2 regions of the Paenibacillus sp. sgz302115 genome follow, and region 2 is predicted to be linked to the other one. Evidence: riboswitches for the same ligand, from Rfam matches in the RefSeq annotation. Region 2 holds a riboswitch; the other holds the start of a gene.
What was found. Region 2 has a riboswitch for cyclic di-GMP ahead of AC0LWN_RS19695 (thiamine pyrophosphate-binding protein). Riboswitches for the same ligand answer to the same signal wherever they lie in the genome.
Positions count from the first base shown of each region.

Region 1: it holds a riboswitch for cyclic di-GMP, as region 2 does, so the genes downstream of both, AC0LWN_RS21650 (anti-repressor SinI family protein) here and AC0LWN_RS19695 (thiamine pyrophosphate-binding protein) in region 2, are expected to answer to the same signal.

Region 1 covers NZ_JBVYOK010000013.1:24,059-27,430, forward strand. The annotation lists gene AC0LWN_RS21635 (TasA family protein) at 1-164, shown strand, start outside; gene AC0LWN_RS21640 (TasA family protein) at 202-792, shown strand; gene AC0LWN_RS21645 (helix-turn-helix domain-containing protein) at 958-1,290, shown strand; gene AC0LWN_RS21650 (anti-repressor SinI family protein) at 1,409-1,576, opposite strand; cyclic di-GMP riboswitch class I at 1,605-1,689, opposite strand; gene AC0LWN_RS21655 (2-oxoglutarate dehydrogenase E1 component) at 2,076-3,372, shown strand, end outside.
Region 2 covers NZ_JBVYOK010000011.1:8,048-11,419, reverse strand. The annotation lists gene AC0LWN_RS19700 (carboxymuconolactone decarboxylase family protein) at 101-469, opposite strand; gene AC0LWN_RS19695 (thiamine pyrophosphate-binding protein) at 511-2,154, opposite strand; cyclic di-GMP riboswitch class I at 2,272-2,367, opposite strand; gene AC0LWN_RS19690 (methyl-accepting chemotaxis protein) at 2,860-3,372, opposite strand, start outside.

The DNA of each region.
Region 1 (3,372 bases), on a different contig from region 2:
TCCTGGGCGGCGAGAAATCAGGAATTAAAGCAGGCACCGAGGATAAGCTGACTGTGCAATTCGCCTTCAAGGAAACCTTCCAGCCGCAGAACTACTACCAGGGCGACAAGCTGAAGCTCACCTGGAACTTCGAAGCCAGCCAAGGGGCCGGCGAGTTTAAATAAGCACACACAAATAAAATAATCGAGGAGGGTTTACATTATGGGTATTAAAAAAACATTGGGCTTCGGTATTGCGTCGGCAGCTTTGGGATTGTCTTTGATCGGGGGAGGCACCTTCGCTTACTTCAGCGACACTGCGCAGAGTACAGCAACCTTTGCTGCCGGCACGCTGGACCTGAATACCATTCCAACGGAGATCGTTAATCTCAGCAACCTCAAGCCAGGCGATATTGCGGTGCGCAACTTCACACTGCAGAACAGCGGAACACTGGATATCAAAGAGCTGAAGCTCGCCAGTGCATACACAGTAACCGATGCAGGAACGAATAACGGTGCGCAGGATCTCGGGGATCATTTTAAAGTGAAGCTCCTGAAAGACACCTATGTCAGCGGCGATATTACCAATTATGTTCTCGGAGAGATTTCGCTCAAGGATTTGAAAAATACGTCAAACTATGATTTGATCAGCACAGGCGCAATCCCTGGCGGCATCAGTGCCGGACAATCCAAGGTGTTCAAGGTAGCCTTCGTATTTGTCGACAACGGTCAGGATCAGAACGTGTTCCAGGGGGATAAATTGTCCCTCACCTGGACATTCAACGCCAAACAAGGCCCCGGTGAATTGAAATAAGCCTCATCCCGCGCAAAAACGGCGTATCCTCCCTCATCCGGGCGGGGTATGCCGTTTTTCTTCCTGCTCACCGCTTTGCTGAAGCATTGATTTTTGTCCGTTATGCGAAAATTTGTTATACTGTTAACAAAAAATGCGGAGGGGCGTTTAATCGTGCCGGATAATATGGGTAGCCGCATCCATCAACTCCGTCTGGAAAAAGGCTTGTCCTTATCCGAGCTGGCTGACAAGGCTGATGTGGCGAAATCATACTTAAGCAATGTTGAAAGAAATATTCAATCCAACCCCTCAATTCAATTCATTGAAAAAATCGCCGATGCGCTTCAGGTTTCCATCCATACTCTCCTCTATGGCGAGCCCGCAGATACGGAAGAGCCGCCCCTGGACGGCGAATGGTTCCGGCTCGTTCAGGAAGCTATGGCCTCAGGCATAAGCAAACGGGAATTCAAAGAGTTTCTGGATTATCAAAAATGGCGGCTGGAGCAGAAGGATCAATAGTTCGAGAAATATAAGGATACAGTATAGTGTGATACTTATACTTTCTCATATTTGCAGAAAAGGACACAGCGGATTCCGCTGTGCCCTTTTCCGTATATATCCCTGCATCGAAAACGCCCTACATGACCTGCAATGCCTTCTCGCCCAATGCTTTCTCACTGAAAAACCGGCGGATCTCCTCCGCCCCGATGCCCGCCTTCCTGGCCGACATCAGCAAATGCACCCATTCTAAATCCAGATCAACTGTCTGCAGTTCTCCGTTATTCCCCTGGTTGGACTTTTCCAAGATATCTCCTCCTAGAATATTTGCGTCCCCAGGCAGTCCGGCCGTCGTAGTATTTCTACATTAGACCCGAGACTTTGTGCCCCTGCCTTTCAGCAGGTTTACCCTTTACTGGACCCTTTACATGAAAGGATCTGGCTAGAAACTAATGTAACCGTTACCCGCAATAACATTATACAGAATCTCACAGAAGAAGTGTGTCGATTTTCGGATTTTTTTTTGCTAAGTCGTGCAAAAGATTAGCTTTTTTTGCAAGGCTTTGTCCGGGTAATAAAGCTTGTGAGACTGACCATGAATTGCATCATAGTAAACGATATCCGTTATTCATCATTCATGGGCTGAATCATGCCGTTTTGCGAACGGATTGCACGAAAGTATGAATTGATTACACGCCTCGAAAGTAGCACAATAAGATGAGAAATGAAACCGCAAACATTGCAGCTCCACCGGGCGCTGACGCCTAGTGCCGCACGTGGGGTTCATCCGTTGGGAGGATGCATTCATGGCAGTCAAAGAGCCCTATAACGAAACCATTTGGAGTAAATATCACGGACCCAATCTGGGCTACATTCAGGAAAAATATGAACAGTTTGTTAAGGACCCCGCTTCAGTAGAGCATCATTACCGCGAGCTTTTTACGGTGTACGGACCTCCTCCGCTCACCCCAGATGTTTTGCCGGCTCCGAAGCCTGCGCTTTCGGGAGATACGGAGTGGCTTAGAAAAGCCGTAAGAGCTTCCAAGCTGATTGCCAATATCCGTATATATGGCCATATGGCCGCTAATATTGACCCGCTTGTCCGGGGGAACAACCCCATGGCGAAATGGCTGGAATACGAAACCTATGACCTCACCCGCGAAGACCTGACCGCGCTGCCCGCATCACTGATCTGGGAGAACGCACCGGATGAAGTCAAGACCGCCTGGGATGCCGTTCACCGGATGCGCCAGGCCTATACCCGGACCATAGCCTACGAATTCGGGCATGTACACGAAGAGCAGGAGCTGCGCTGGCTGAACAGCCAGGCAGAGTCCACCAGCTCGCCCGCACCCTTGACGAGCGGTGAGCGCAAGGAGCTGCTGAACCGTCTGATTCAAGTGGAGCAGTTCGAAACCTTCCTGCACAAAACCTTTGTCGGCCAGAAGCGCTTCAGCCTGGAAGGCAATGACGCCCTGGTGCCGATGCTTGATGAGATTGTCCGCGCTGCCGCACATGATGGCGCAGAGCATATCCTGATGGGCATGGCCCACCGTGGACGGCTGAATGTGCTGGCGCATATTCTGGGCAAGCCTTATGAAATTATTTTCTCGGAATTCCACCATTCTCCGAACAAGGAGCTGTTCCCGTCCGAAGGCTCCATGGGGATCAACTATGGCTGGACCGGAGATGTCAAATACCATCTGGGCGCTGACCGGGCTGTCCGTGAAGGGGAGACGGTACGTACCCGGATCACGCTGGCTAACAACCCGAGCCACCTGGAATTCGTCAACCCTGTCGTTGAAGGCTTCACTCGCGCGGCCCAGGAGGACCGGAATACGGCGGGATTGCCAAAGCTTAATACTAACAAGGCTATTGCTGTGCTGATGCACGGCGATGCTGCTTTCCCGGGTGAAGGCATTGTTGCTGAGACGCTGAATATCGGCAAGCTGAGTGGATACACCAACGGCGGCACGGTGCATATTATCGTCAATAACCGGATTGGTTTTACGACCGAAAGCGAGGATTCCCGGTCCACCCATTATGCCAGCGACCTTGCCAAAGGCTACGAAATTCCGGTTGTCCATGTCAACGCGGATGATC
Region 2 (3,372 bases):
AAACCTTTGTTTTGGGATATTTTCCCTTTAAATATAACCATAATTTTAACTATAATGCAAGAATAAAGTCGAATATTGTATAATTTTGTCGCAAAAGAACTTATTTGATTTCCTCCAGCGTGTCGAGCAGCACATTAAAGGCCGAAATGACTCTTGGAGCGCCGATAACCGGCACCAGATGCAGCAGAATGCCCTTAATCTGCTCCACGGTCATTCCCACACGGAGCGCCATCACGTAATGGACTCCCAACTGCTCGTACTGTCCCATCGTAATCAGCGAGGATATGACGGCGATTTCCTTCCAATCAGAACCGATAGCAGTACGCTGGAAAATATCGCCGTAGGCATTGCCCATAATAAACTCAGCCAATTCGGGAAAATGCTCTTTAACCGGAGCCAGCGCCTTGGCGCCATAATCGCCGGACAGATTGGAGAAATGCTCAAAACCACTGTTGATATTGTTCTTCACGAAAGACGCCCCCTATAGTGTGATGGTGCAGATGGTTCTTCTTAGTTGAGATTCAAGGTACGGTGGGCCGTAGGAGGCACTTCGTCACGGTCGGTCAACAGCTCAATGACAGCGACACGGTTCGATGCAACTGCTTCATTCAGCGCTGAAGTAAACTGTTCTGCAGTTTCGCATCTATAGCCCGTAGCGCCCAGCGATTCGGCGAATTTTACCGCATCCACTGGAACCTCAAAGAGGGTGCCGTCAATCCGGCCTGTAGTTTTTTGCATACCCTTCAATGCCATGTCGAGCTGCATATTGTTCACCACGATAAAGATGACCGGAATATTCTTGCACACGGCGGTGTTGATTTCTGTTCCGAGCATCATAAAGCAGCCATCGCCGGTAATGCAGACAATGGTTTCCTCAGGAGAGGCCACCTTAGCGCCTATAGACATGCCAATTGAATTGCCCATGCAGGCAAAGTAGGCGTCAAAGACAAAGCTGCCAGGTTTCTTCACGTTGTACCATTTCACGGCATTGAAGCCATGGCTGCCGTCATCAACAAAGAGGGTGTTATTATAAGGGAGCTGTTCGCTCAGTGTGCTCATTACCGAAGCGAGAGAAAGCTTGGACAATACAGGCAGCTCTTCTGTATAACGCGGGGATGTCTCCGGTTCACGTGCCGGAATGCTGCTGGTATCGATATTCTGCAGGTAGAACGCCAGATTATCACGCAAATCGCCGCTGACAGAGATGGTAGGAGAGTTTAATATTTTCCCGACAAACGTAGGGTCGACATCAAATTGAATCAAGGTTTGCGGATGGTTCTCCGCCTTGAGATTGCAGATTGTCATATCGCTCAGCCGCGAACCGAGCACGATGAACAAATCGCTGCGGTTCAATAAATCTTCGCCATGCTTGCAGCCGCCGACACCGATTGGACCGTGATACAGCGGATGATCCCAGGCAATAGCGCCTTTGCCCCCTGGAGAAGTCACAACAGGAATATTGAACGTCTCTGCGAGCTGAACCAGCTCTTTATGCGCTCCGGAGCGGTTGACGCCTTTGCCGGCAATGATGAGGGGATGGCTGGATTGATTGATAGCCGTGATTACCCGCTCGAAATTACTGTGGCTGATCAGACTTTCCCGTTCAGGGATCACAATCCGGCACTCTTCAAGGAGTTCTGTCTGCACATCAAAAGGGATGCACAGGTGGACAGGACCACGTTTACCGCTTAAAGCCGTCGAAATGGCATGATTAAATATGGTGCTGAAATGATCTCCGCGTTCAACCAGCTTGCTGAAAAGAGTTGCGGGTCTGAACATATCCGCCAGATCGGCAAGATAGTTCGAAGAATCCTGGCACTGGGGAATCCCCAGCTCTTTGATGGATTGATGGCCGGTAATGAACAGCACAGGAAGGTTGTTCGCCTTGGCATGCGCTGCAGCGGTAAGCAGATTGGTTCCGCCTGGACCGGAGGTGCCGAAGGCCACTCCAAGGCCGCCGGTTTTTAGAGCATAACCTGCGGCTTCGAACCCGGAACTGGATTCATGTCTTCCGGGAATAAACTCAATGCCATGATCAACCATCTTCAGAACTACAGGACAAATAGACTTGCCGATTATGCCAAAAGAATGTGTTACACCGAGGTTTCGTAGTGCCTGAGCCATATAATCTGCGACTGTTTTCAGAAAATCCACCCCACCCAATGTTATTATTTATTTAGCTTAAATAGAAAACCTGCACTCAGAAGGAGCACAGGCAGCTGCTAAATAACCAGGTTGAACGAGAGAAACATAATACAGACGTTCCGGTTCTTGAGCAACCTGGCTGTCATGGTCCCGGGAAAGCATGAGACTGTAGATCCATGGCTTTGCGTCATTCCCTTTCGGAGAATTTTGCCAATATATTTTTATTAATGAAATAAAGCATAATTTTACTTTACAATATATTCCTAGCGCTGCTTTTGTCAATATATTTGATCAAATAAGCTCGAAATTTGACGAATATAACGATTAACGACATTTATTGATTTGCATGTCAAGTGAATATTAATGCAGGAAATAAAATAATAAAGTCCCAGGTGAAAAAGTCCTAAAATGCAAACGGGATTTGAAATGCCGGACCATGGTGCTATTGATAGTTATTACGGAGGATGGCCGGAACTGTGGGAGTGCTTAGACTTCCAGTTGCCAATCATAATCGTACAAGCATTCCTTGCGGCATTATCGTCCTTTGGATTCATTTTTCAAGCTCAGCTTATACAGATATAAATGCAAATTGAAAATATCATTTTATACTGCGAAAATTCAGTGTTTGGTGAATATTACATCAAGAAAATTGTAAACACAAAAAAACTGCCGCATGAGCATTTTTTGCTCAAGCGGCAGCATTGCAGGGGATGCCTAAAATTTGAAAATATGGATTGTTTTTTGCAACTGGAATACAGCTTGGGTCATCTTTTCTGTCTCTTCGGCAACGGACTTGAGGGCATTGATCTGTTCGTTCATAGATGCGGAGACCTCTTCGGTGCCTGCGGCTGTCTGCTCGGTAATTGCGGAGATATTTTCGATGGCCCCGGAAATTCTGAGCGCACTCTCCAGCATAAGGTCGCTTTCAGCAGAGAATGAAGCGATTTGCTCGGTTATGTATTGAACGCTTTGCACAATTTGAGCGAAAATATTAGCCGTTTCAATGATCATTTCATTCTGTACCTGAACGACTTCCTCGTTGATGGCAATATGCTCAATCGCCTGCTTGATGTCGCTCTCAATGCTGCGCACCAGACTGAACACCTCTTTGGTTGAGGAGGTGGATTCCTCGGCAAGCTTACGGACCTCCTGGGCCACCACAGCGAATCCCCGGCCATGTTCGCCTGCACGGGCGGCTTCAATGGAAGCGTTGAGCGACAGCAGGTT